DNA from 3 places in the Methylocystis sp. Uni0008 genome. Region 2 is predicted to be linked to each of the others. Evidence: riboswitches for the same ligand, from Rfam matches in the RefSeq annotation. Region 2 holds a riboswitch; each other region holds the start of a gene.
What was found. A riboswitch is a leader RNA that binds a small molecule or an ion and turns the genes downstream of it on or off. The one in region 2 is predicted to bind cobalamin.
Positions count from the first base shown of each region.

Region 1: linked by a shared signal. The riboswitch ahead of AC0X69_RS12015 (TonB-dependent receptor plug domain-containing protein) and the one ahead of AC0X69_RS22525 (TonB-dependent receptor) in region 2 are both predicted to bind cobalamin.
Region 3: linked by a shared signal. The riboswitch ahead of AC0X69_RS05055 (CbtB domain-containing protein) and the one ahead of AC0X69_RS22525 (TonB-dependent receptor) in region 2 are both predicted to bind cobalamin.

Region 1 is NZ_CM166370.1:2,409,272-2,418,872, reverse strand. Features, by position in the region: gene AC0X69_RS12015 (TonB-dependent receptor plug domain-containing protein) at 1-1,976, opposite strand, end outside; cobalamin riboswitch at 2,085-2,288, opposite strand; gene AC0X69_RS12010 (carbon-nitrogen hydrolase family protein) at 2,485-3,246, opposite strand; gene AC0X69_RS12005 (M20/M25/M40 family metallo-hydrolase) at 3,320-4,708, opposite strand; gene fumC (class II fumarate hydratase) at 4,878-6,275, opposite strand; gene AC0X69_RS11995 (sigma-70 family RNA polymerase sigma factor) at 6,339-6,908, opposite strand; gene AC0X69_RS11990 (NepR family anti-sigma factor) at 6,905-7,147, opposite strand; gene AC0X69_RS11985 (response regulator) at 7,469-8,284, shown strand; gene AC0X69_RS11980 (con-10 family general stress protein) at 8,458-8,736, shown strand; gene ptsN (PTS IIA-like nitrogen regulatory protein PtsN) at 8,753-9,217, opposite strand; gene hpf (ribosome hibernation-promoting factor, HPF/YfiA family) at 9,386-9,601, opposite strand, start outside.
Region 2 is NZ_JBXEJH010000003.1:158,272-167,872, reverse strand. Features, by position in the region: gene AC0X69_RS22555 (ParA family protein) at 1-191, opposite strand, end outside; gene AC0X69_RS22550 (single-stranded DNA-binding protein) at 312-1,001, opposite strand; gene AC0X69_RS22545 (DUF1259 domain-containing protein) at 2,207-3,079, opposite strand; gene chrA (chromate efflux transporter) at 3,105-4,478, opposite strand; gene AC0X69_RS22535 (chromate resistance protein ChrB domain-containing protein) at 4,475-5,302, opposite strand; gene AC0X69_RS22530 (IS256 family transposase) at 5,753-7,030, shown strand; cobalamin riboswitch at 7,173-7,369, shown strand; gene AC0X69_RS22525 (TonB-dependent receptor) at 7,482-9,601, shown strand, end outside.
Region 3 is NZ_CM166370.1:1,016,441-1,026,041, reverse strand. Features, by position in the region: gene cobG (precorrin-3B synthase) at 1-1,232, opposite strand, end outside; gene cobN (cobaltochelatase subunit CobN) at 1,216-4,509, opposite strand; gene cobW (cobalamin biosynthesis protein CobW) at 4,516-5,550, opposite strand; gene AC0X69_RS05060 (CbtA family protein) at 5,547-6,209, opposite strand; gene AC0X69_RS05055 (CbtB domain-containing protein) at 6,222-6,407, opposite strand; cobalamin riboswitch at 6,459-6,655, opposite strand; gene cobO (cob(I)yrinic acid a,c-diamide adenosyltransferase) at 6,704-7,324, shown strand; gene AC0X69_RS05045 (sterol desaturase family protein) at 7,459-8,502, shown strand; gene AC0X69_RS05040 (DMT family transporter) at 8,499-9,428, shown strand; gene AC0X69_RS05035 (hypothetical protein) at 9,586-9,601, opposite strand, start outside.

The sequences.
Region 1 (9,601 bases), on a different replicon from region 2:
AGCGTCAGCTGGTCGGTCAGTCTGTAATTCGCGAAGAGATCGAGCCGCACGTAGGGCGCGAGCATCACGCGCTTGTTGAAAACAAAATCCACGTCATGCGCCGGCCCGACGAAATTCGCGCGCGCTTCGACTTCGAGGCCCTTCAGGCCCGTGTAGACGAACGACCACATTCCCTTGTGACGCGGGCGGCGCAGCAGCGTGCGGCCGGCGTAAATGCTTTCGGGGTCGTCGTCGAGATTGCGCGCGGAGAGGAATGTGTAGCTTCCTCGCGCGAGCAGCGCGCCGGGAACGAGAGCCGCTTCGCCGAAGAATTCGACGCCGCGCGTATCCGCGCGCCCGACATTGAAATAGCAGCCGAAGATCTGCGCCGCCGTGCAGCTCTCCACCTTTCCGAACTGCACGAGGTTCACATAGCGATTGGTGAAGACGGACACTGAGGCGGTCGCGAGCCCGCTGAAAAAGCTCTGATCGATTCCGGCGTCGAAGCCGATCACGCGTTCGGGCGCGAGCGCCGGATCGCCATATTCGGAAAACCGCTGAAAGAGCGAAGCGGTCTTGGCGCCGGTCGCGGCTGAGCCACGCAGCCGCATCCCGATCTCGTCGAGGCGCAAATTCGCCATCGTCCGCCAGGTCATGAACGTGCGGTTCTGACTGACGGCGTCGATGCGCCCGCCATAGGAAATGTCCAGGCGATCGAAGAGCGTGAATTGATGCTGCGCATAACCGGACCATGTCGTCTGCACGGCATGGGTTGGCGCATAATCATCAATGATCCAGGCGTCCCGCGAATTCTGCGCCGTCTCGGTTTCGACGCGCGAGCCGAGCGTCGCGAGACCAAGCGGCCCAAGCGCGATGTCGCTCTGATATTCGACGCCCCGCCGACCGCCGAGATAGCCGAAACGGCAATTCTGCGACATGAAGGTCAGCGTGTCGAAACAGGCTTCCGTGACCCAGGCGTCGCGATTTCCCCGATTGGCGTAGAGCGTGAGCCTGTTGCGCAGCATGTTGTCGAACATTTCCGCGCCGAGCCGCACATAGCCCTGCATGAATGTCGCGTGCTGGTGATTGAAAGGATCGAAAACGCTCCACGGATTGAAGGCGTAAGGATTGTCGTAGCGGATGGCGCTGTCATAGCCGGCGAGGCCCGCTTCGATCCGCGCGCGCTCGGTGAACTCGTAGCCGATGCGCCCGGTGACTCCGACATTGTTCGTCGGATCGTCGGCGGGAAGCGGCGGCAGCGGCGTCGTCTGGTCGCCGATAACTATGGGGCGCTGCTGACGATAGCCGTAGCGTGGGAAACCGTCGGCATGCAGCCCCGAGATCGACAGCGCATAGGAGCCATGTCCGTCCGCGCCGGAGATCGAGGCGCGCGAGGACGACGTTCCATAGGAGCCGCCCTCCGTCATGACCCAGCCTTGCGGCGCGCCCTTGCCGCGGCGCGTGATGATATTGATCACGCCGCCCATCGCGTCCGAGCCGTATAGCGCCGACTGCGGGCCGCGCAGCACTTCGATCCGCTCGATGTCGGTCGGAAGCAGCCGACCGAAATCGACCGAACCGTCCGTGCTCGTCGGATCGCCTATGCGGATGCCGTCGATCAAAACCAGAGTCTGGCCGGGCGTCGAGCCGCGCAGGGCGACGGACGTCTGCGTCCCCGGACCGCCGTTCGAAAAGACGTCCAGCCCTGGAACGCCGCGCAGCACGTCGCTGAAGCCCAGCGATCCACGCTTTTGTATGTCGCGCGCGTGAACGACGCTGACAGAGGCGCCGGTGCTCGCGACGGGCTGCTCGACGCGCGTCGGCGTGACGACGATCTGGTCCTCGATCTCCGCGGCGGGCGAGTCCGCTTGCGTCGGTCCAACGGGGCCGACGTCGATGACGGGCAAGGATTGCTGAGCGAATGCGGCGGAAGCGGAAAGCGATAGGGACAGCGCAAACGCGCCGCGCAAGGCGGTCGCCGGGACATGGGAAGGCATGGCTGGACTCGCAGCGAACGTGGGCCGTCACTGCGAAGGTCGCCGCCCATACGCCGCATAGGCGAGGGGCTTCGGCCGCATCGGTGCACCCCGCCCGACGCTTTCGCGCGTGACCACGAAGCGACGGCAGGTCTCCTGGCTCGCGGGTTGTCGCCTTAAGACCGCCTTCCCAGAGCCTTCCCGGCTCCAGTGGCTGATTGGTCTTGGGCTCGCCGCTTACAGTTGCGGGGGCAGCCGCGGAATTGCGCGCCAAAGCGCGCTCACCGCATTCCCATTTTGATCCCGTTGGGAACCGTCGAGATAAGTAAAGGCGCAGCAGCGCGCATAGTCAAGCTGATTGGAGCGAAGGCGGCTTTGGAACTTCTACAGCGTTGTAATTCCGCATCAGCGCATGGATCGATGATCAATCGCCAAACTCTGCCGAATGGCGAGCGCAGCCAAAGGCAAAAGGGACCGGATAAGACTGCGATGTCGCCTTCCGATCGCATCGGCGAGCGACCGAGCGCCGCTAGGGAAGGGGAGCTATTTGAGAATGCCCGACAAGCTGGTTCTTCTCGAAATCCCAGTCGACCAATAAGATCGCGCTGCGCTGCGCCGCAAAACTTAGTATTCGTCTGCCGCGATATGCGACGACGCTCTCTGCCATGGAGAAGTCGATCGTGCGTTCGCGGCCAGTGCGATTACAAACAAAGATCGGCAGCAGCGTCGCCTGACTGGCCGCCTCCCATTCGCCGTTCGGACCATGAGGTCCCGGCCCCCAGGCTGCGGAGGAAACCAATGCGCGCGCGCCCTGATGAGCAAGTGTCGCCGCGATCCCCGGCGTGAAAGCATCGGCGCAGATGAGCATGCCAACAAGGCCGAATCCGTCGATATCAACGGCGTGAATGCTTTCACCAGGCGTGGACCACGACTCCGCGCCCACGCGGAGGGCGTTGATCTTCCTGTGGCGCCCCGCAATTCGTCCTGTCCGGTCGATTGCGATCATACTGTTGTATAATTTGCTTCCGAGACGCTCTGGAACCGAGAGAAACAGCGCGAAACGCCGTTTCCGCGCGAGATCGGCAACGCCTTGAACCCACGCGTCGGGCTGACTTTCGATCCAGTCGGCGGTTATGCGTTCAGTGAACTCATATCCAGTGGTCACCAGTTCTGGCGTAACGACCCAATTTGCGCCGGCGTCGGCCGCCGATGTTAACGCCGCTTCAACAAGCTGTCGATTTTGCTCCAAGGCGCCCGGGATTGGCGCCAAGTGCAAAAGAGCGATCCGCATTACAGAACCGATCATACTGGTGAGCTTGCGTGTTTCTTACGTGCAAGCAAGTGCTGGAACGCGCCGTCCGCACTCACGCCGCCGCGAGCGCGTGCAGCACCCGCGCCCAGGAGCGCGCGCCCTTGTGAAACGACGTGTAGGAATATTTCTCGTTCGGCGAATGAATGCGGTCGTCGTCATGCGCGAAGCCGATCATCAGCGAATCCATATTGAGGTCGCGCTTGAACGCGCCGACGATCGGGATCGAGCCGCCGCAGCCGGCGAGCACCGGCTCCTTGTCCCATTCTTCCGCCAGCGCGCGGCGCGCGCGATTGAGCGCCTCCGAACCGAACGGCAGCTGCAGCGCGTTCGAGGCGCCATGCGAAAGGAATTCGGCCTTGGCGTCGGTCGGCAGGCGCTCGCGCACGAAGCTGCGGAAGCTTTCGAGAATCGCTTTCGCGTCCTGTTTGCCGACGAGGCGGAATGAAAATTTCGCCGAGGCCTGCGCCGGCAGCACGGTCTTCGAGCCCGCGCCCGTGTAGCCGCCGATGATCCCGTTCACGTCGCAGGTCGGCCGCGCCCAGATCTGCTCCATGACGCCGCGGCCGGTTTCGCCGGCGACGCGCGTCAGACCGATTTCCGAAAGCCATTTAGCTTCGTTGAAATCGATGGCGCGCCATTGCTCCGCGATGTCTTCGGGAATCTCAGGCACGCTCGCGTAGAAGCCCGGCAGCGTCACCTTGCCCTCCGCGTCGTGCAGATCGGCGATGACTTTCGCCAGCACATGGATCGGGTTCAGGACCGGCCCGCCGAACATGCCGGAATGCAGGTCGCGGTTGGGGCCCTTGATGATCACCTCTTCCAGCGCAAGCCCGCGCAGCATCACCGTGATCGCCGGCGTCGTGGCGTTCCACATGCTGGTGTCGCAGACGAGCGCGAGATCGGGCGCCGAGAGTTCGTCCTTGTTCGCCGCGAGAAAGCCCGGCAGCGAGGGCGATCCAGTCTCCTCTTCGCCCTCGAACAGAAAAGTGACGTTGCAGGGCAGGCCGCCGTTCGCCTCGAAGGCGCGACACGCTTCGAGGAAGGTCATCAGCTGGCCTTTGTCGTCGGAGGCGCCGCGGGCGACAATGTCCTTGCCGTCATTGCCGTCGGCGAGGCGCGGCGCGAAGGGCTCGGTCTCCCAGAGCTCCAGCGGATCCGGCGGCTGCACGTCGTAATGGCCGTAGAACAGCACATGCGGCGCGTCCTTGCGCTTCGCCTTGGCGTGGCCGACGACGATCGGATGGCCGGGCGTCTCGCGCACCTGCGCCTCATAGCCGAGGCCATTGAGCTGATCCTTGAGCCAGTTCGCCGCCCGCAGACATTGCGCCGCATAGGCGGGATCGGTCGAAACGGACGGGATGCGCAGAAGATCGAACAGGCGTTCTCTGGAAGCGTCGAGATTGGCGTCTATCGTGGTGAGGACGGCGTCGATCGTGGCCATGCATGGAGCTCCTGGTCAGGAGCCGAAACTAGTGCGTCTGCATGGCGAGGGGAAGGCGCGGCCTATCACCGCCGTCATGGCCGGCCTTGAGCCGGCCATCCACGCAAGAGGACGCAAGTTCTCGTGGATGGATGGCCGCGACAAGCGCGGCCATGACGAGCGGAAGACGTCACGCGTTCGGCGCGAGCATGTTTTCCGGCCGCACGATCTCGTCGAACTCGACTTCCGTGACCTTGCCCGACGCGAGCGCCTCTTCCTTCAGGCTCGTGCCGTTCTTATGCGCGGCGCGTGCGATCTTCGAGGCCGCGTCATAGCCGATCTTCGGCGCGAGCGCTGTGACGAGCATCAGCGAGCGATCGAGGAAGCGCTTGATATTGGCTTCATCGGCTTCGATGCCGTCGACGCAGCGCGCGACGAAACTGTTGACGCCATCGGCGAGCAGGATCGTCGACTCGAGCAGCGCGAAGCCGACGACCGGCTTCAGCACGTTGAGTTCGAGATGGCCCTGCGAGGCGGCGAAGGTGATCGTCGCGTTATTGCCGAAGACCCGCGTGCACACCATCGTCAGCGATTCGACCTGGGTGGGATTGACCTTGCCGGGCATGATCGACGAGCCGGGCTCGTTCTCCGGCAGCTTCAGTTCCGCGAAGCCGGCGCGCGGCCCCGAGCCGAGCAGGCGAATGTCGCAGGCGATTTTATAGAGGCCCGCCGCCAGCGCATTCAGCGCGCCATGCGCGAAGACGATGGCGTCGTGCGCCGCGAGCGCCTCGAACTTGTTGGGCGCGGAGACGAACGGCAGGCCCGTCTGCTCGGCGATGTCGGCGGCGACCTCCTCGCCGAAGCCTTTGAAAGTGTTGACGCCGGTGCCGACCGCCGTGCCGCCCTGCGCGAGCTGCAGCAGGTCGGCGAGCGTCGTTCTGATGCGCCTTTCCGCGCATTCCGCCTGCGCCGCATAGCCGGAGAACTCCTGACCGAGCGTCACCGGCGTCGCGTCCTGCAGATGGGTGCGGCCGATCTTGATGACATTGGCGAATTTCACCGCCTTGGCGTTGAGCGCGATATGCAGCCGCTCGACGGCGGGAATCAGCCGGCCGGAAATCGTCGTCGCGCCAGCGACGTGAATGGCGGTTGGAAAACTGTCGTTCGACGATTGTCCGAGATTGACGTGATCGTTGGGATGAACCGGCGATTTCGAGCCGCGCGGCGCGCCGAGCATCTCATTGGCGCGATTGGCGATGACCTCGTTGACGTTCATGTTCGTCTGCGTGCCGGAGCCGGTCTGCCAGACGACGAGCGGAAAATGCTCATCGAGCTTGCCGTCGATCACTTGCCGCGCGGCCGCGACGATCGCATCGGCGATCTTAGGGTCCAGCAGGCCTTTTCTGGCGTTGACCTTGGCGGCCGCGAGCTTGATGCGCGCCAGCGCATGCACGATCTCGATCGGCATGCGATCGCCGCCGATCGGAAAATTCTCGCGCGAACGTTCGGTCTGTGCGCCCCAATAGGCCCAGGCCGGCACGGCGATGTCGCCAAAGGAATCGCGTTCAATTCTCTGATCGTCGGTCATCAGCTCGCTCGCATGGAAGGGCGCGTGTCGCGCGCCTTCCTATGCGGCATTTCCGACCGGCGTTCAATCGCGCGTGGCTTCCGTCAGATGCTCGGCGGCGGACCATTCGCGCGACTCCGCGGTCGGCGGCGCCGACATCAGTTCCGAGAGCCGATTGCGCGCGCGGTTCACGCGGCTCTTCATCGTGCCCGGCGCGCAGCCGCAGATTTCGGCGGCCTCCTCATAGGACATGCCGGAGGCGGCGACGAGGATCAGCGCCTCGCGCTGATCGAGCGGCAGCTTCTGCATCGCGTCGCGGAAGTCGAGGAAATCCATATGCGCGTGCTGCGATTCCGGCGCGATCAATCGACCGGCGATCACGCCGTCGGGGTCCGGCGCTTCGCGCCGGCGCTTGCGATATTCGCTGTAGTAGATGTTGCGCAGGATGGTGAACAGCCACGCCGTGAGATTGGTGCCTTCCGAGAAAGTCGCGAGACTGCCCCAGGCCTTGACGAGCGTTTCCTGGACAAGGTCGTCGGCGCGATCGGAATTGCCGCAAATCGACACCGCGAAGGCGCGCAGGCTCGGAATGGCCGAGATCAGCTCAGCCTTCAATCCCTGTCCCGGGGCATGCGCTTCTTGGCTTGCCGTCACTCACTCTTCCTCGGCGCGCTTGACGTCGCCGGGGAGGATAGCACATTCGTTTCGAGTTGGTTCAAAAGTTTCAGAAACCGATCGGGAACGGGTTGCGATACGACGTCGTCATAAAGGTTGCGAAGCTCCTTTCCGATCGAATCCTGAAATTCCACCGGCCGCTGTCTCTGAGCCGGCTTTGCGCCGCAGCGCGCTTCCCCCACTCCTCGGCGTCGATCGCCGAGTTCGTCACGAGTCATCACCCACCCTGCAAACGTCTCCAGCCTACGAGGGCCAGGTCTCGGAGAATACCGCCCCTCGCCCGCGAAAGCATCGTCGTCTGCTTTCGCGCGCGCAACTATATTCTCCGGATTCTTGTTCCCCATGGAGCCCTCTATTTTAATATGCATGATTTCTGGAGCCGCCGCGTTATAGTGCGCCGCAAGGACGATAGGCAAAACGCACCGCTAAAGGATTGGTTCCCTAAAACGCCGAGCAGTTTTGACGCATTGTCCAAGTTCTGATTCTGCTTAGCGCGCACTCCGCTTATCTGAGGCTCGATGCTGCTGGAGTTGTAAGACATGTCGGCGTCAAAGGAAATTTCCGCGCATATTCCCTATCTGAGACGCTTTGCGCGCGCATTGGTCGGCGATCGGGAAGGCGGCGACGCATATGTGCTGGCCACTCTCGAAACGGTCGTCGCCGAGCCGGACCGCATCGCAGAGTCCGACGACCTGCGCATCGCCGTTTATCGTTTGTTCCTTGACGTCTGGTCGGCCTCGCCGATCAACGCCCATATCGACCGCTCCGGCGCGGGAACGGAGGGCGGACGCCGCAATCTCGACGCGATCTCGCTGAAGCCGCGAATAGCCTTTTTGCTGCAGGCGCTCGAAGGCTTCGATCTCGACCAGATTGGCCAGACGTTGAAGGTCTCGGAAAATGAGGCCGGCGCGCTGATCGAGGCGGCGAACGGCGAGATCGCCGACCAGATCGCGACCGACGTGCTGATCATCGAGGACGAGCCGCTGATCGCCCACGACCTGAGAAGCATCGTCGAGGAGCTCGGACATCGGGTCGTCGGCATGCCGCGCACGCACGCCGAGGCGGTCGCGGCCATCAGGGAGAGCAATCCGGGACTGATCCTCGCCGACATCCAGCTCGCGGACGGCAGTTCAGGGCTCGACGCCGTAAATGAAATCCTCGGCACGCTGTCCATCCCGGTGATTTTCGTCACCGCCTACCCCGAGCGGTTCCTGACCGGCGAGCCGCCGGAGCCGGCCTTTCTCATCGCCAAACCCTTCAATGTCGAAAGCCTGAAGGCCGTGATCAGCCAGGCGCTGTTCTTCGATCGCCGCGCCGGACGCCGCGAACAAGCCGCGCCGCGGGTCGGCATGTGACGTAAGGCGCCGGGATTGTTGTATTTATTGCGACCGTTTTTACTTCAGGCGCGAACGCCCTCCTCCTCGCCAACCGATCACGAGGGACTGCGAAGATAAATCGCGCTTCGCAGAAACATTGGCCGTCCCGGCGAGTTATAGCCCAAGGCGCTGGGAAAACTGAGAGGCGGCCCATGGAGGAACACAAGAAATCCAGTCGCGGCTTTGCGTCTATGGATCCTGAAAAGCAGCGCGCTATCGCTCGTAAAGGCGGGCAAAGCGTTCCCGACGAAAAACGTAGTTTTTCGCAGAATCCCGATCTTGCGGCCCGGGCAGGGCGTAAGGGCGGTCAGAGCGTGAATCCGGCCAAACGAAGCTTCTCGCGCGATCATGCGCTCGCTTCCGAAGCCGGCCGCAAAGGCGGACACGCCTCTCACGGAGGCGGCGCCCAAAAACGCAGCGCGCCGCTCTAAGGAGCGGCGCAATTTTTTAAGCCGCGAACGGCTTTGAGCGCTGCGCGATGAGCGAATAGAGCGCGTCGTCGTCGCGGGTGGCGCGCAGCGTCGCCACGAGTCCCTGATCCCTCAACATGCGCGCCGCGCAAGCGAGCGCCTTGAGATGGTCAGCGCCCGAGGTCTCGGGCGTCAGAATCATGAAGACGAGATCGACCGGCGCGCCGTCGAGAGAGCCGAAGTCGACGGGGCGGTCGAGACGGCCAAAAATCCCGTAGATTCCCTTCAACTTCGATAGCTTGCCGTGCGGAATGGCGATGCCTTCGCCAATTCCCGTCGAGCCCAGCCGCTCGCGGTGAAGGAGCGCGTCGAAGATTTCACGCGGCGGGAGCCCGCAGATTTTAGCGGCCTTCTCGCTGAGTTCCTGTAGAAGGTGCTTCTTCGTCGTCGCCTTCAGCGAGGCGCAGACCGAATCGGGCGAAACCAAGTCCGTTGGCCGCATGCGACGATCATCCTGCTTCTCATTGGAGGTCTAGGGCCGCCGAAGGCTTTGACCATCCTTGAAATTTCAACGTCTCGCGATTTTCGCCAAAACCCGAAGGCGCCTCGGAAAATGGCAAGATACATGCCGAGGAGGCCCTATTTATGGCCGTCGGCGACGTTTTTTGCGTTATCGCGAGTCGCCCTCGGATTCGGGGGTGTCGATCCACCCGATGTTCTCGTCGCCGCGGCGGTAGACGATATTCACGCGGCCAGTGTTGGCGTGCCGAAACACCACCACAGGGGCGCCGGTGAGATCGAGGTCCAGCACCGCGGCCGAAACCGACAGCCGGCGCAATCTGGTCGTCGATTCCGCGATGATCGCGGGGCTGAACTCCGCCGGCGC
Region 2 (9,601 bases):
ATCGGTGCCAACACGAAATGACCGGCGATCAGCGCAGCTAGGTTGCGCACGCCGAGCGTCGTCGTGCCGTTGCTCTGTGGGTCAAGATCGAGAAAAAGGACGCGCTTGCGATGCTCGGCAAAATACCAGGCGAGGTGAACGGCGATGGTGCTCTTTCTGGCGCCGCCCTTCTCGTTATTCACTAAGATCATTTTCACGAGACGGCTCCGGTCGAGGCAGCGTGATCCATGCTGAGTTCTCCGCCCGTTCAAGGATACGACCTCGACGCATCACTCGGCGGGACGTTCGCCTGAAGAAGCAAATTCGACTGATCACGGCGAAATTTCACAGGGGTAGACAAACTTGCGTGAGCGATTAACGCACGCAGATGCACAGCGACCAAAGTCGCAGAGTTTCTTGTTCAGAAGTTTGCCAGACAAACTTCTGAGCATCCCCTCGCTTGAAAAAGGAGCACGTTGCGAGCGTCGCTGCACGCGAAAACCAGTCGCAACCCCGCCGTGCTCTGGGTCGAGCGCGGTCGACGCGGAGAAATCGGGCCAGTCATCCGCTGGCCCGATCGCAAATCCAAGGAAGCTCGCATCGGCGGGCGGCGCGCGGCCGCCCCATTGTTCACGTAACTTGCGCTTCGCAGTTTTCTTCTGCGCCTCGGTCGCGGCGTCAGCCTCGTCCCTGTCGGATTGGTCCGTCTTGGCGGAGGCGAGGATCGAGAAGTCCTCGCAGTTGAGGTCGACGGTGTAGACCTTCTCGCCGTCCTTCTCGAAGCTGCTCTGCTTCAGCGTGCCGCGCGCGACAACGAGGTCGCCGGGCTTCGCATAGTCGCGGACATATTTGCGAGTGCTCTCGCTCCAGATCGTGATTTCGTTCCAATAGGACTTGTCCTTGGTGTCGCCGTTGCGGTCTTTGAAGGCGTAGTTGGCGCAAATCGAAACGTGCGTCGTCTGCCCAACTCCACGAACCTTGCCGATGCGGCCGAGGATCTGGAATTCCGCGAAGGTTTTCATCTTGCTCTCCGTCGTTGGGGCGCCAGCCCCAGTTGCGATGGCAGTCCGTGATGACCGCGAAGGCGATGCCCGAACCGAAGCGCCGAGAGGCGCGAGGCCGAAGCAAAGCGGAGGACCCGAAGGCCACGGCGATTTTGTTGCGCGAGGAATTGGCGCGCTGCGCCAAGGGGAAAATCGCCGCGGCCGCAGGGTTTTGGGCGGCGACCGCGGCCATAGGACGAAACGCCATGCACCCGGAGGCGGGCGCGGTAATAGCGAGCGATGGAATATGACGCGGCGAATTCAAATCATCGCCGCGGCGGGCCTTGTGAAGCCCGGTAAGTCGCGGTTTCGATTTCGCAGGAGCCAGCTATTCTAGGACCGTATGGCGAAGTGAGAAGAGGCTCTTGGAGCAATGTCCCATCTGACAAGGCATGACGCAATGGGTCGCCGGCGCATGAAACAGGCGCATAACGATGGAGCGGCCGCGATGATGCGCGGATGAGGCAGTATTGGCGAAGCAATCGATCTCATCGACGAGACGCAACCGGTCTCTGCCTGACGACAACATGCCGAGACGCGGCGTGAACGGAACAAGACGCCCGAACCGAAAGACGCTGGAAACCGTAAAAAACGACGTCCGGCAGCATCGGGCGCGCGCGCAAAGTGGATAAACGAGACAACAAGGTCGGATCGAAGCGGGACAGAGCACCCATTGCCACGGCTTCGGCATCCGCCTCACAGTTCGCGACTGGTGCAAGATCAATGGCTCGCAATGAGCAAGACTGTGGCCAAACCGGCAGGACGCGATGCGCCAGCGTTGTCGAAGGGAGCCGTGACGAGGGGGCGCACGGCGAGCACCTCATGGCGCCAAGCGCCGAACGATAAGGGCCATGGCCGAAATATTTGCGCGCGGCGACCGATCGCAGGAGGCATGAGTGCGTCGCGGATCGAGTTTGCCATCGCATTCGCGCTATGAGCGATGCGGCGCGGACAAGGCGCCCGCAGTCGAACCGGTCGTTGGTCAAAAATGAGCGCGCATTATCAAGGCAGGCCGGCCTCTCAAGGTACTCCGCCTCAAGCTAACGATTGCGACGACCCATCATGCGGTCCGAGCCTTATTAAGCCATGCGTTCGATCAGCGCCGCATGCATGCGCAAGGCACGCTGACACTGTTCGTGCTTGTTCATTGATCGCGATGCAACAACGGTGTCAGCTCCTGAACGCTAATGGACGATATCTAGTCCCGCGCGCAATCCACGCGCCAATTTCACGGCGTCGGCATTCGCCCAGAAATGAACGAAGAACAGCCGCGGCTCGTCATTGAGCATGTGGTTGTGGAGCGCCGTGACCTCGATCCCGCTGGTCTGAAGCGCTTTCAACAGCGGCTCGACCTCCTTGGCCTTTGCGACGATATCCCCCGTAATCGCCGCCTTGCCCGCCCCGGTGGATTGGAAGTTTACGGCGTGTGCGACGCCCATCGCGGGGGCGACTGTCGCGCCTTCAGCCTTGATGGCCTCGGCTCTTGGAATGCTGAATTGGTAGACGCCGCCGTTGTTTTTCCCATGGGAGCCGAGGACTTCTTCGACCTGCGCCGTGTCGAAGTCGATCTTCGGAGGTTCACCAACCGGAACGACGGAAGGCTCAAACGGCGTCTTTGTTTCGGCGAGCGCCTGCCGAACGACCGTGGCAAGTTTCGCGGGATCGCCGTGCGCGCCGACGTGCATATAGAAAGGCGCGGGGCTGGCACGCAGGAGGTGGTTATGCACGGCCGTCACCTGGACGCCGTTGGCGAGTAGAGACCGCATCACGGGATTCACCTCGGTTTCCGTCAGGACCAAGTCGCCCATCATCATGGCCGCATGTCCTGACGGCTCGAAAGCAATCCAGCCGCCGAGGGCGAGACCGGGCTTTATGGTGACGCCGTCGAGGGTAACGTGAAGATCGCTGCGCGGGAGACCGTATTTATGCACGCTTCCAGCGACGGCGGCCTTCTTGCCGATAGCGGCATCAACCTGCGACCAGTCGGTTTCAGCTACAGCAACGGACGCGGGCGATAGCAGACAGATTGTGGCGAGAGCGGCTAGCGGTTTGTTCATGGCTTTCTCCCTTCCCGTCGAAAGTCTAAATCGCCCCTGCGAGAAACAGCCCTATTCCAGCCAGGCACGAGGCCGCCAGGGTCTGGAGAATGTCGACACGAAGCCGGAAGATCGCAATCGCCGCAGCGACCGAGAGGGCGAGACTCCAGAAATCCATGCTTGCGAGCACGGGCGCGTCGAATGACAGCCCGTAGCCATCCACGGCGACCGTCTTGCGAAAGATGGTGTGGATCCCAAACCAAATCGCGAGGTTCAGGATCACGCCGACGACGGCGGCGGTGATCGCCGCCAATGCGCCGGAGAGCGCCTTGTTGGCGCGGATTTTTTCGATGTATGGCGCGCCGAGAAATATCCAGAGAAAGCAGGGCGCGAAGGTGACCCAGGTTGCGAGCAACCCGCCGAGCATCCCCGCCAGGAGCGGCGGCAAGTCGCCCGGCGAGCGAAACGCCCCCATAAAACCCACGAACTGCAAGACCATGATGAGAGGCCCTGGCGTCGTTTCCGCCATGCCGAGCCCATTGAGCATCTCCGCCGGCGTTAGCCAGTGATAGCTCTCGACCGCCCGTTGCGCGACATAGGCGAGGACCGCGTAAGCTCCACCAAAGCTCACGACAGCCATTTTGCTGAAGAACACCGCGATCTGGGAGAAGACGTCGTCGGGACCGGCCACAAACAGGATCGCGGCGACGGGGATTAGCCAGGCCACCAACCAGATTATGCCGACATGCAGCGTATGTGTTAGAGAGGGTAGCGCGTGAGCGGGCGTTTCATTGCCAAGCAGGCTTTCGCGGTCCTCATGCGTTGCCCCGTGTCCGACTGCCGCGAACGCAGGATTCCCCCGCGTCGCTTCGACATATCCGATCAACGCCGCGGCGAGGATGATGAGCGGAAATGGCAAGGCGAAGAAAAAAATGCCGACGAACGACGCTGCAGCTAAAAGGCGCATTGCCGTTGATCTGAGCCCACGCCTTCCAATTCGCACGACAGCTTCGATGACGATGGCGAGAACAGCGGCCTTCAACCCGAAGAACAATCCGCCCACGATCCCGACATTCCCCCAAAGCGCGTAAATGATGCTGAGCGCCATGATCGAGATGACGCCGGGGAGAATGAATAGCCCGCCAGCGACGAGGCCGCCGAGGGTGCGATGCATGAGCCAGCCTATATAGGTGGCGAGTTGCTGAGCCTCGGGGCCGGGCAATAGCATGCAGTAGTTGAGGGCATGCAAGAAGCGGCTTTCCGGCACCCATCTCTTTTCATCGACTATGATCCGGTGCATCACCGCAATCTGTCCGGCGGGCCCACCGAAGCTCAGCAGAGCAACTCGCGCCCAGACGCGGAACGCTTCCGATAGCGACACGCCATGATCGCTGCTCGTCGTTTGTATGTGAATGTTCACGCCGTTTTTCCGGATTTTGTTGCAGGCCAGTTGTGGGGCTCGTCGGTCGCGTCACGACACCAGCGATAAAAGGCGTCGTAGAGCTCCATCCCCGCTTCGAGCTGTTCGAGATCATCCGCATACATGCGGGATTGGCCGAGCGATGCCGCGAGCAGCCCCGCTGCTTCAGGAGCAAGGTCAGGCCGCGCCGTATCGGCTCCACGAACGATGACGGCAAGCTTTTGCAGAGGTTCTATCGTTAGGCCCCATTCCTCGAGCATCGTATCGAATGTGCAGCGTTCGCCCCTGTGGCTCCAGAACGCGCCCTCTATGTCGAAAGGCGCGCCGCCGAAGCGTTCCGCGACCGCTGACACTTCCGCGGGCGCGACGAAGAGGAAAACGGCGCTCGGATCGACAAACCGGCGAATAAGCCATGGACAAGCGATACGATCGACTTTTGGGCGGGAGCGCGCGACCCAGATTGTTCGTCCGAGTGCATCACGCGGCGGCACTTTCCCCGCGGGGACGACTGGGCCGCCTGCTTTGACCCAAGCGAGGTGTCCGCCCGCTAGAACATCGGCGGATTTCGCCCCTGCGTAACGCAGCCACGCGGCGACGCCTTCGCTGACCTGCTCGCCACATTGATCGATGACGATGGAGGGGCGACCGACGAACTCCGGAGACCAGTCCGGGACAGATTCGTGACGGCGGCGCAAAGCGCCCGGCGGGAAGCGCGGATCTGCCTCGTAATCCCTATCGGTCCTCACATCGATGAGCGCCGGACAATGGGCGACGCCGATGAGACGCGCGAGCTTGTCAGGAGAGATGGAGTTGATTGACGACATAGTGCGCCCTTGGTGGAAAACCTGGACGCGATTCTTGGGCATGTCGCCTCGTGGGGAGATCGCTTCCCCATGGAACGACAATCTGCCGCCTAGGCGTCAGAAGTCAAGGCCGATTTTGACGTTTGGACTTGCGGAAAAAACAGACAATTTCACATAGTGCGGCTCTGCGAACAACTGGACGGCTACTCAAATTGCCGGCGTTTCGCGCAAAACCTCGCAATTGAAGGTTGACGATGCCTATAGCGTTTTCGAGCAAGTTGAACTGTAAAAGGAACAGACGGTTGCGGTTTTGCCAAACGCAATGACCGCGTCGCACCATAAAGCCATCGCTAACACCATAGAACGACCTGTGAGGGGATGTCCCGAAGAATGTTGAAAATGGAGGAGCGGCGTTGCTCGCCTTGAGCCGTTAGGCTCGGGGTGCTGATTCCACGAAAGGAAAGCAACGCCATGAAGGAACATACCACATCGACGGCGATTCCCACGCATGCGCTGAAAGCCGAAGCGCTGGCGAGCATGTCGGCGAGCTTCGAGCGGTTCTGCCTTGCCGCCGGGGTCGAGGCGCTGAACGAGATGATGGAGCAGGATGCGGCGGCGGTCTGCGGCGAGCGTCACGAGCGGGGCGAACGGCGCAAGGCGCATCGCTGGGGGAGGACGAGAGGCAAGATTGGCTTCCACGGCGGCAAGGTCGAGATCGAGCGCCCGCGCGTTCGCGGGCTCGATGGCAAGGAACAGGTTCTGCCGAGCTGGGAAAACGCCATTAACGAAGATTTGCTCGGCAAATGGGCGATGAACCAGATGCTGATCAACGTCTCGACGCGCAGGTTCAAACGTTCGGTTCGCCTGCCCGAGGGAGACGTTCCATCGCCCGAGGGGGCCGGGCTGTCGAAGTCGGCGACGTCCCGCCGTTTCGTCGCGCTGTCGGCTTCGCGCATGAAGGCGTGGATGGAAAGCAGGCTCGATGCACTCGATCTGCTGGCGATCCAGATCGACGGCATTCACATGGACGAGGACCTGATCCTCGTCGCGGCGATCGGCGTCGACGCGAACGGCGACAAACACCCGCTCGGCCTCGTCGAGGGCGCGACGGAAAACGCGACGACCGTGCAGGCGCTCATCGACAATCTCGTCGAGCGTGGGCTCGATCCCAGCGCGCCGCGGCTCTTCATCATCGACGGCTCGAAAGCACTGTCCAAGGCGATCCGGCGGACCTTCGGACGCGACGCGGCGATCCAGCGTTGCCAGGTTCACAAGGCGCGCAACATTCTGGAGCGCTTGCCCAAATCCATGCACGCCTCGGTGAAGCGCGTCTTGCGGCAAGCCTGGGAACTGGACGACGCCGACAAAGCCGAAAAGCTCATTCGCAATCTCGCGCGCCGTCTCGAACGCGATTGGAAGGGCGTTTCAGCTTCGATTCTGGAAGGCCTCGACGACATGCTCACCGTCACGAGGCTGAAACTTCCGCGGGAGCTGCGCCGATCGCTCGCCTGCACGAACATCGTCGAGAACGTCATGAGCACGGTGCGCCGCGTCTGCCGAAACGTTAAATACTGGCGGTCGGCATCGATGGCCCTGCGCTGGGCCGCCGCCGCCATGCAGGAAGCAAGCAAAGGCTTCCGGCGATTGAAGGCGCACAAGCATCTGCAAGCTCTCCGAGCCGCTCTGGTGCAGCGAAACGCAAAGGCCGCGTCAGCGGCGCACCTTGTTCAAACCGCCGAGGCCGCATAAGATTTGTCACGCAGCAGCCGCTTCGCGCTTTTCAACAGCGACCGGGACATCCCCACCTGTGATGTTTCTGCATCACTGCCAAGAAAAAGGACGCTATGTAGCGTGAGCCTCAACCAGTTGGCTTGACTTGAAAACCGCATTTTGCGCCTACTCTAGCGACGGTTCCCGAAAGGGATCAATAGGGAATGCGGTGAGCGCGCGTCGCGCAATTCCGCTGCTGCCCCCGCAACTGTAAGCGGCGAGTCAAAGACCGATACGCCACTGGAGCAATGTTCCGGGAAGGCGGTCTTTGAGCGAAGACCCGCGAGCCAGGAGACCTGCCGTCTTTCGTGGTTACGCGCGAGAGTGTCGGACGGGGTGCGCCGATGCGGGTGAAGCCTGTCGTGGCGCGTGGCGCGGACTAGGCGGAGCTCTTCGCAGTAACGGTCCACGTCTGCTGCGAGCGCTTACAATGCCGCTTCCGCCAAATCTGGCCCGCTTCCTTGTGCCGATACTCGCGGGCACAATTGCTTTGGGCGCGAGGGCTCAAACCGCGCTCCCCACAATACAGGTGGGTGGACATCGCAACGCTCCAACTGCTCATCTCCACGCTCATCCGCCCGCGACGGGACATGTGCGCGTCCAAACGCCCCAACAAGCGCCACGACCTTCGCCGGTCGTTGCGGCGCCGAATCCCGGACCGACGCAGCCGACTGAACCCAAATCGCCGCCGATCACCGCGGCGAGCGAGCAATTCTTCACCGGCAAGGAAGTGAACGCGCTGCCCTTCGCCCGCCCCGGCGACGCGCTGGAGATCGTGCCCGGCCTCGTCGTCACCCAGCACAGCGGGGAAGGCAAGGCGAACCAGTATTTTGTGAGAGGGTTCAATCTCGATCACGGCACTGATCTGGCGCTCTATCTCGACGGCATGCCGCTCAATATGCGCACCCATGGCCATGCCCAGGGCTATGCCGACAGCAATTTCCTGATTCCTGAACTCTTGTCTTACGTGCTTGCCCGCAAGGGGCCCTACGACGCGCAAGACGGCGACTTCTCTTCGGCCGGCTCGATCTACATGCAATACAAGGACGCGATCGACAAAGGCTTCTATGAGCTGACCGGCGGCAGCTTCGCCTATGCGAGAGCTCTTGCCGTCGCGCCATACAGGGAGTTCGCAGGCGGCTCCGCCTATGGCGCGGTCGAGGCGCAGTATTACAACGGTCCCTGGGAGCGCGGCGACAACATGCGTCGCATCAACAGCGTGTTGCGTTGGTCGCGCGGCACGCAGGAAGACGGCGCCTCCGTGACCTTCATGGGCTACGCCAACAAATGGTATGGGACCGATCAAATTCCGCTTCGCGCCGTCAGCTCCGGGCTGTTGTCGATGTGGGGCACGATGGACCCAACCGCGGGAGGCGCGACGTCGCGCTTCTCGCTCTCATCTCGCTTTAGTCAGATTGAAGGCAATCAAGCCACGCGCGTCGAAGGCTATCTCGTTCACTCAACCTTGGACCTCTACAGCAACTACACCTACTTCCTGACGCATCAGAATTTGGGCGACCAGATCCGCCAGTTCGACTACCGCACGATCGTCGGCGTTAATGCGCAGCATGCGATCAGATGGGCCGACGTCAATGGCGCGCCAGTCGAGACCCGCATCGGCTTTCAGGGACGTTACGACGACATTCGTCTTGGATTGCAGGAGAGCGTCCGCCGCCAACTCTATGACACGCTCAGCAACAACGGCGTCGGCGAAGGCAGCATCGGCGTCTGGACCGATACGACGGTGCGCTGGACGCCTTGGCTGAAGACCGTCACCGGCGCGCGCTTCGACTATTACAATGCGGCGGTAAGCTCGCTGCAGACGCTACTGGATGCTCCAAAACTGACAACGAGCGCCGGCTTGCCCGCCTTTCTGCTCACTGGCCCGTTCAATCAAGGCGTCAAGAGCGCGGCGCTGTTCAGTCCGAAGGCCTCGATCATCGTTGGCCCATTCTACAGGACGGAATTCTTCGCCAATTATGGAGAAGGCTTCCACTCGACCGACGCCAGAGGCGCCGTGCTGCAGTTCTCCACATCGGAACTCGCAGATGGCGACGGCTTCGTTCAGGCGGCGTCGATTCCGCTGCTTGTGAAGTCGCGGGGGGCGGAGATCGGGGCCCGCACCAAATTCCTGGAGGGGCTTGATTCCAGCATCAGTTTGTTCTGGCTCAATCTGGAATCGGAAAACCAATTCGTTGGCGATAGCGGCACGACCATTTTCGGTCGCCCCAGTCGAAGATATGGGATCGAATTGGCCAACCGATACGCCCCGAACCCCTGGATCAGATTTGACGGCGACGTCGCGCTCGTTCATGCGCGCTACCGCGGCGTCGACGTTGGGCAGACCTTGGCATGGCTCGATCTCATCACGCCTGACGCGCTGCCGTATGGGACCTTTCTCGGGAATGCGCCCGGCAACTATCTTTCGAACGCCATAGCGGTGACGGCCATGGGCGGACTGGAGGTTGGTGAGGCGACCGGATGGTTCGGCGCTCTGAAATATCGCTATTTCGGGCCGAGGCCTTTAACCGAAGACGGTTATTTCAATTC
Region 3 (9,601 bases), on a different replicon from region 2:
TCAAAAGTCAGCGACCTGAGGCGCGGCGCGCCATCGGCGCCGGCGTTCTCGATAAGGTCAAACCCGTCGGCGCAGGCAAGCAGCGTGACCGGCGAGGCGCTCTGCCGCGCGCAGCCTTTGGCGCAGCCCGAAAGATGCACCCCGACGCCGTCGGCGCCGACGATCTTTTGCGCGAGCGGCGCGAGATCCATGACATGCGCGCGCGTCTCGCCGAGCGCCTGGGGACATTCCGGCGCGCCGGGACAAGCGATGACCGCGAGGCGCTTGTCGTCTGGCGCCGTGATGAGATCGTGCTTTCGCGCGCAGGAGACGACGCGTCGCGCAGCGTCTTCGTCATGCGTGACGATCAGCAAGGCGCGCCACGGGGTCAGGCGCAATTCGCCTGTTCCTTCGTTGCGCGCACAATCGGCCGCCGCGTGAAGTTCATCTGCGCGCCAGCGGCCGAAAGGCGCGCCGACGCCCGCGTAAGCGACGGCGCCGCGGCGTTGCGCCCCGAAAATATGCGCGCGCGGCGCTGGGGCGCGCGCTTCCTTGGAGACGCGCATGACGAGACCAGACGCGCGCGCCAGCGCTTCAGCGCCAAGCGCTTCGACCAGTGTGCGCACGCGTCTGAATCGATTTGCATGCTGGTCGCGCAGCTCCACAAAGGCGCGCGCCAATCGCAGCGCAACGTCGAGCGCTCGTTCAGCGTCGACGAATATCGCCCGATCGGGGACCTCGGCGATGCGGACCGCGATCTGTCCGTTTGCGGCCGCTTCTATGCGGATGTCGGCCTCGACGTCGGCAAGCGACAGCGCGCCGCCGTCATCGAGCAGAAAAAGAGATTTCGGCGGCAGCGCACGCAGCGCCGCGTCGCGCTGCAATTCGGCGGCGAGCTCCGCCGCCATCGCGTTGGCGTCGAACAGGCCGGGAATCAGACCGGCGAGCGGCGACGCGATGATATTGGTGACGCGTTCGGCGTCCGCGTTCTGCGGAAGCATGCCGATGCCTTCAAGCCGGCGCAGCGCTTCGGCGATCGTCGCCTCGCTGATGCCGCGCAACTGCAACTGAGCGCGCTGCGACAGATCGATCAACCCATTCCCGCAGGCTTCCGCAGTTCGCGCGATCTCCCGCGCCTGGGCCGCGTCCATGCGAGAGCCGACCGCCTTGGCGCGGATCAGCAACCCGTCGCCGCTCGGCATGGGCGCGAAAGCTCCAGGACACCAGCCTTTGATTTCAGGCCTCGGCTGCAAAACGCCCTCCCTCTTGGCGTTCGATAGCGCTTAAGGCGTCGCGCACGCTGTTGCGTTGCGTATTCCACAAGCCGCGCGCGAGCGCTTCGCAAAAAACGCGCGCGATCGCCTCCAGCGCGCGGGGATTTTCTCCGGCGAGAAAATCACGGGTCGCATCATCGCCCAAGGTCGCGTTAAAAGCGAGATCGAATTGCGCGTCGCTAATGAGGCCGCTTGTCGCGGCGAAAGCATAGAGATTATCAATCGTTTCAGCGATTTCGCCGGCGCCGCGGTGGCCATGCCGCATCTGGCCTTGCAGCCATCGTGGATTTGCGAGTCGCATGCGCAGGACGCGCGCGATCTCATCTTTGAGCGCTCGCGTGCGCAGGCGATCCGGCCGCGTCGCGTCGAGATGCAGCAGGTCGGCCGCGCCGCCTAGCATCGCGTTGGCGGCGGCGAAGCCCCCTTCACAATCGGCGAAAGCCGGCCCGATCAGGACGTCGACCTCCGCCATGTCCTGAACATGGACATGCGCGTCAGCAACCGCGACGCGCGCGCTGAAGGCCGCGACGGCTTCGTTGCTTTCGCCCGAGCGATTATAGGCGTGACCGGCGGCGGAAAGATAAGCGCGCGCAAGATCGTCGCGGTTCGACCACAGGCCGCGGACCACGCGATCGCTCACGCCAAGCCCGTAAGTTCCGTCGGCGGCGCCGAAGACACGACGCAGATCGTCGGCGGTCTTAAGCGGATTGAACGCGGGGTCTTCATCGAGCGCGGCGACGGCGCGCACGGCGTCGTCGAACAGCGCGATCAGGTTGGGGAACATGTCGCGAAACAGTCCCGAAACCTGCAGCGTCACGTCGACGCGCGGAAAGTCGAGCCGCGCTTGGGGCAGGATTTCGAAGCCGATGATGCGGGCGCTTGCGGCGTCCCAGCGCGGCGCGGCGCCGAGCAGCGCGAGCGCTTGCGCGAAATCCTCGCCGCCGGTGCGGATCGTCGCGCTGCCCCAGAGATCGAGCATGATGTGACGCGGAAATTCGCCATGCTGCTGCGCATGGCGCGTCATCACTTCCGTCGCCGCGCGCCGGCCGATGTCGCAAGCCGTCTGCGTCGGCGCATGGCGCGGATCGATGCAATAGAGGTTGCGGCCAGTCGGCAGAACGTCGGCGCGTCCGCGCGAGGGCGCGCCGGCCGGGCCTGGCTCGATGAAGCGGCCTGAAAGCGCAGACAGAAGCGCCTCACGTTCGGTCCGCGCGCAGGCGTCGCGCGACGGATCGTCGTCGGCGCGGCCGTAGACATGCAGACCGTCGCCGATGCGCATCTCCTTCAGATCGCACATCCACGCGTCGAGCCGCGTCAACGTCTCGGCAATATCCATATCGCGCGAGACGCCGCATTCCGCGGCAAGGCCGCTGCGATCGGCTTCGTCGATGATCGCGCCGGCGATGAGTTTGGCTCGGCGCGCGTCGAGCGCGTTCGCTGTCGCGTATTCGTCGAGCAGCGTTTCGATCTTCGCCGCCGCGTCGAACAGTTCGGCGTCGACGAGCGGCGGCGTCAGATGGCCGATCGTCACGGCGCAGGCGCGGCGCTTCGCCTGCGCAGCTTCGCCTGGATCATTGACGATGAACGGATAGATGAGCGGCGTCGGTCCGAGCGCGGCTTCCGGCGCGCAGGACTCGGACAGCATGACGGATTTGCCGGGAAGCCATTCGAGCGTGCCATGCGCGCCGAGATGAATGAGCGCGTCGATCCCTCGCACATGCCGCAGCCAGAGATAGAAGGCGAGATAGGAATGGCGCGGCGGGCGCTGCACGTCGTGGTAGGTCTCGTAGCGTTCGGCGCGCGCGCCGCGGTCGGGCTGCAGCGCGACGATGAGCCTGCCGGCGTTGAGGCAAGAAAATCGGAAGGCGCCGTCGACGGCTGCCGGATCGTCCTGCGGCGCGCCCCATGCAACATTGACGCTCGCCACGAAGTCGGCGGGAAGAGCGGCGAGCCAGCCTCGGTAATCATCGAGCGAAATTTCGATCGTTTGTGCGGCGTCTTCGAGGGCGCGGATCGTCCTCTCTGCGGGCGCCGCGCCAATGTCATATCCCGCTTCGCGCAGCCCCGCGACGATCTCATGCACGCTCGCTTCCGCGTCGAGACCGATGGCGTAGCCGCCGCGGCCGCGCCGCGCCGGATAGTCGGAGAGAATGAGCGCGAGGCTCTTTTCTCGATTGGGCTTGCGCCGCAGCCGTGACCAGCTCAGCGCGAGGTCCGCGACGAAGTCGATGCGCGATTGCTCCGGCGCGTGATGCGCCTCGCTGAATTGCGCCGCGCGGCGCAGCGGCGCTTCCTCCTTGAAGGAAATCGCGCGCGTGAAAATGCGTCCGTCGACTTCCGGCAGAACGACATTCATCGCGAGATCGGCGCCGTTGGCCCCGCGCATCGAAGCCGCCCACGCGTCGCGCGAGGCGGTCGCGAGCGCAACCTGCAGCACCGGCGCGTCGGCGAGATCGAGAACGCTTCCCCCATCGCGCCGCGCCGAAAACGCGGTGGCGTTGAGAATGACGTCGGGCGCGAAAGCTTCGAGCGCGCGCGACATGAAGGCTTCGCTTTCAGCTTCCTTCAAGCTCGCGACATAAAGCGCTTCAACGGCGAAACCCCGCTGCGCCAGCGCCTCGGCGAGCGCGACGATCGGCGCGACGTCGTCGGCGAGGAACATGGCGCGATAGAAGACGATCGTCGCCCGCAAGACGCCGCCCGCGCGGCACGCGGCCTCGAACCGCCCGGCGCTGCCGACGGGAGCGCTTTCGCGCCACGGCGCCGGATGGCCGGTGAGCGTCGCGGCGTAGCCGAGGAATGGTCGCAGATTGTCCGGCCCGCCGTCCTGAAAGAAGCGCCAGATACGATTGAGCGTCTGCGCATCGAGCGTCGACGCCTGCTTCAGCCGCGCGTCGTCATGGGCGTCGCCGGGCACAATCGCGAGCGCGATTCGATTGGCGCGCGCGAGCGCCTCGAGTTGTTCGACGCCATAGGCCCAATAGTCCTTGCCACCGAGCAGCCGAACGACGATCAGCCGCGCATGTCGCGCCACGGCGTCGAGATAGAGATCGACGGAGTAGGGGTGCTTCAACTGCGCGAGCGACGCGCAGCGCAGGCTCGGAAGCGTCGCGCCGCTTTGCTCATAGAGCCGCGCGAGCAGCCCCAGCTCCGAATCCGAGAAGGACAGGAACACAATGTCCGCGGGCGACTGTCCGAGGTCGACCGCCGCGCCGGCGTCGTCGAGATTATGGAGATCGCGCGGGAGAAGATGCATCTCGCGTCACGGCTGCGCCAGCGTGGCGATGACGGCGTCGCGATTGAGGCCCTTCTCGCCGATGATCACGACACGGCTCACGCGCTGCTCGTCGGGCTTCCACGCGCGATCGAAGTGATGTTCGACGCGCGCGCCGACGCCTTGCACGAGCAGGCGCATCGGCTTGCCGACGACTTCAACGAACCCCTTTATGCGCAGCACGTCATGAACGCGGGCCGCCTCGGCCAGTCTCGCGACCAGCGCCGTTGGATCGCTTACCGCAGAGAGAGAGACGACGAAACTGTCGAAGTCGTCGTGGTCATGTTCCGGCTCGGCGTCGTGATGCGACGGCCGGTTCGCGATGTCGTCCTCGGCCGCCGCGGAAAGGCCGAGCAGCACGAGCGGATCGACTCGTCCGCCGCTCGCGCGCACGACTTTGGCGGCTTGACGCGCGCCTTGCGTCAGACGATTGGCGACCGCGCGTTCCTCGCCCGCGTCAAGCAGATCGGTCTTGTTGAGAATGATCAGATCGGCGCAGGCGAGCTGATCCTCGAACACTTCTTCGAGCGGATTGTCGTGATCGATCGTCTGCGTGTCTTCGCGCTCCTGCGCGATGGCGTCGAGATCGTCGGCGAAACGGCCTTCCGCCACGGCCTTTCCGTCGATCACGGCGATGACGCCGTCGACCGTCAGCTTGGAGCGGATCGCCGGCCAGTCGAACGCCTTGACGAGCGGCTTCGGCAGCGCCAGCCCCGATGTTTCGATGATGATGTGATCGGGACGATTCTCATGCGCGAGCAGCGCCTCGATCGCCGGCACGAAATCGTCGGCGACGGTGCAGCACAAACAGCCGTTGGCGAGTTCGACGATGTTCTCGTCGGGACAATTTTCCACGCCGCAGGCGCGCAGGATTTCCCCGTCGACGCCGACATCGCCAAACTCATTGATCACGAGCGCGAGACGCCGGTCCCTGGCGTTTTCGAGCACATGACGAATGAGCGTCGTCTTCCCCGCGCCAAGAAAGCCGGTGACGATCGTCGCAGGAATTTTGGCGCCGCTCATGCCGACTCTCCTTCGCGCGACATGAAGCGCCAGACGAGGCCGACAAGCGTGCCCGCGAGCGCCCAGCTGATCGCCTGAACGGCGAGCGATGAGGCGGCGAAGCGCGCGGCGAGTTCCGCCGGCGCCGTGCTCTCGGGCGTGGCGGGCGTCGGCGCGAAGAACTGCGGCGCGACGATCAGCGCGACGCCGACGAGCTTCGCCGCCGCCGAGTCGAGCCGCAGCAGGGCGTAGAGACCGGCGCCGGTCGACAGCGCCGTCGCGAGCCACCAGATCTGACGGGCACCGAGTTCGGTTTCCGCCATGCCGGGAAGCTGCGGGGCGAGCCCGAGAGCGGTCGCCAGCCCCGTCGCGGCGAAGGCGCAGGCGCCCCAAAGGGCGGCGCGGCGCGGCGCGATGGCGTCGCCGGAGAGGAGCATCGCGGCGAGCAGGATGAGCGCATAGCCGATCGAAACGGCGATCGTCGCCACGCTGGTCGCGGCCGTGCGGCTCAGGCCCGAGAACGTCGGGCCCGCCTCGGCGGCGTTATGCGCATGCGGCGCCGCCTCATAGACCTCGGCGGCGAGGATGAGCGGGGTCGTGGTGAAGTGCTGCAGGGCCGCGACCGCAAGCCCGGCGACAAGGCCGGCGATGAGGCCGGTCATCAAAACGCGCGCGATCAAGCGCGTTGGAGCCTAGTGGCAGGGGAAGGAGAGCGCGTGTCGCGTGTCATGCGCCGCGTCATGCACGCTTTCGGGATAAGCGAAGCCTGAAAGCCAGACGAAGCCGAAGCCGAGAATGAGCGCGACGGCGGCGGCCCTCAGCGCTTCGGATCTGGAAGTTGCAAGAGCGGCGACATTGGCGGCGGACTTGGCGTTCATATCGGTCTCCCTGCCGCCCCACCGGCGGCGATGCGATGCGTGCGGCGATCGGAAGCGATCGCCAAGACGGCAGGTCTCCTGGCTTCCGGCTCGTCGGACCGCGCCGCCTTCCCAAGCGTTAGGCTCAGTGGCGGATGGCGCAGCCCTCGCCGGCTACAGTTGCGGGGGCAGCCGCGGATAGGGGTCAAAACGCCCGCGCCGCGTTCCCTTTTGACTTCTTGCGAAGGACCGTCCCGATTAGTCATATGCGCGGCTTATGCTTCCGTCAAACCGCCAAGGAGCGCCGCGTGACCGAGATGAACGAAGACGACGAGGCGCGCCGGCATCGTCTCAAAATGGAGAAGCGCAAGGCGGTCCAGGACGCCGAGGTCGCCGGCAAGACGATCGCGCGCAAGGGCCTGCTGGTCGTGCACACCGGACCCGGCAAGGGCAAATCGACGGCCGCGTTCGGTCTGGCGCTGCGGGCGCTCGGCCATGGCTGGAAGATCGGCGTCGTGCAGTTCGGCAAGGGCCAGTGGCGCACCGGCGAGCGCAATATGCTCGAAAAGCTTGGCCAGGAGTTCGGTCGAGTCTCCTGGCACACGCTTGGCGAAGGCTTCACCTGGGAGACCCAGGACCGCGCCCGCGACGAAGCCGCGGCGCGGCGCGCGTGGGAGAAGGCGCGCGAACTGATGGACGATCCCGAAGTGCGTCTTCTCGTGCTCGATGAACTGAACATTTCGCTGCGCTACGAGCATCTGCCGCTCGACGAGGTGCTGGCGGCGTTCGCCGCGCGGCGGGGGGACCTCAACGTCGTCGTGACCGGGCGCAACGCCAAGCCGGAGCTCATCGCCGCGGCGGATCTCGTCACCGAAATGACGCTGGTCAAGCATCACTTCACTGCGGGAGTGAAGGCGCAGGAAGGCATAGAATTCTAATTCGGACGGAGGCGCTCACGCGTGGCGGCATGTCGCTCTTGGCAGCGGCCCGCGTAGCGAATACGCTTTGCAGGCAGAGAGTTGCGAGGCGCGTCCGCCCGACAAACGCTCAAAATCGACGGATCGAAAGCTCGATGGACATCTACGGCGCGCTCCGCTTTTCCGCTGCGAAGGTCTCCGGCGAACTGTTTTCGGCGGGCTCGATTTTTTCTGTCTATTCCCTGGCGACGACGTTTTTCATCGCCGTCTGCGCGCTGGCCTATCGGCGCAAGATGCGCCGGGGGCGCGTCAATCTCCGCGCCATCGCCCGAGCGATCTTCGATAAGCGACTCCTGCTCACCAAATCATCCGCGGCGGACGTCAAGCTCTTCGCCTTGAGCGTCGTTCTGATGCCGGTCGTGGTCGGCGCGCTTGTCATATCGTCGAACGCCGTCGCGACAGTCGTGAGCGCCGCGCTGCGCAACTCATTTGGCGAGTTTGCGCCGGTCGCTTGCTGCAGCCTGTCGATAAAGATCTTCTCTACCGTCGTGCTCTTTCTCGCGTATGAGATCGGCTATTGGGTCGACCACTACCTCAAACATCGCATTCCGTTCTTGTGGGAGTTCCACAAGGTGCATCACACCGCCGAGGTGCTGACGCCGGTGACGAACTTTCGCAATCATCCGATCGACAACATCTTCTTCGGCTACATGCTGGCGATCTTTATCGGCTCCGCCTCTGGCGTTCTGGCCTGGCTCTTTGGGCGAACCACGGAGTCTTTCACCGTCGACGGAAAGAACATCCTGTTCATCTTCTTCCTCTGGACGATCGGCCATCTTCAGCATTCGCAGTTCTGGATTCCGTTTCGCGGCGTATTGGGACACGTCGTCTTGAGTCCCGCGCATCACCAGATCCACCATTCCACAGATCCGATTCATTTTAACCGCAACTTCGGCAGCGTCCTCGCCATTTGGGACTGGATGTTCGGGTCCCTGGAGATTCCCTCGACCGACAATCCGCGTCTCAAATACGGCGTCGAAGAGGAAGGCGCGGATCCGCATTCGGTGGTCGGCATATTGGCGGTCCCGATCGCGAAAGCCGCTCTGGCGCTCTGGCGCGCGCTGGTCGATGCATGGAGCGCATTGCTGGAGCGAATGGAGCAGCGCCGCCAGAGGCCCAAGAGCACGGGCGTTTTATGAGCCGCATTCGCGCCGACGTGCTGCTCGCGCTGGCGGCTTTCATCTGGGGAACCGCCTTTATCGCTCAAAAAAATGCTGGCGAGTTCATGGGGCCGATCAGCTTCGTCGGCGTCCGCTTTCTGCTGTCGTGCATCGCGCTGGCGCCTTTCGCGCTCTATGAGCGGAGCCAGACTGCATCGCCGCTGAAGAAGAGCGATTTGCCTCTCGCCGGCCTTATCGGCTTTTGCGTCTTCGCCGCCGCGGCTTTGCAGCAAGTCGGCCTCGCCACGACGACGGCGAGCAACGGCGGATTTCTCACGGCGCTCTATGTCGTCCTCGTCCCCGTGTTCGTCTATGAGCAAACCGGCGTGAGGCCGCGACAGGTCGTTCTCGTCGCCGCCATCGTGTCGGTCGCGGGCGCCTGGCTGCTGACCGACGGCGCGCAGTTGCAGAGCTGGACGTCGGGCGACGGCCTGGTGTTGATCGCGGATATCGCCTGGGCCGCGGGGATCAGCCTCGTGCCGACCTTTCTGAAGCGCACCGATCGGCCGTATTTTCTGGCGTTCGCGCAATTCGGCGTCGTGGGCGTTCTTGGCGCGATCATAGGTCTCGGCCTCGAGCCTTATTCGCATGAGGGCATGATCTCGGCGCTGCCGGCGATCCTCTATGCGGGGCTTTGCTCGGGAGGCGTCGCCTTTACGCTTCAGATCGTTGCGCTCAGATATACGCCAGCGTCCGAAGCGGCGCTCATCATGTCGTTGGAGAGCGTTTTCGCCGCGTTGTCGGGGGCAATCCTGCTCTCGGAGCGGCTGACAGGAAGCGCGATCGCAGGCGGCGTTCTGATTTTATTCAGCGTCGTCTTGGTCGAAGCTGGACCGGCGCTGCAAAATTTCTGGCCATCGCAATATCGAAGCTGGCTGTCGCAGGTCTGGGGCAGGGCGCGATAGCAGTTCTAACGCGACAGCAGCCCCAAAAAGCGGAAGCCGACGCTCGAGAGTTCGAGAACGTCGGCTCCAAAGTGATCTGCGCCGTGACCGGGCAAATCATCCTCCCAAAAGACAAGGCCGGGAGCTCGCGCACCCGGCAAGTCGTTCGGCAGGGGTATTACTGAATCATACGG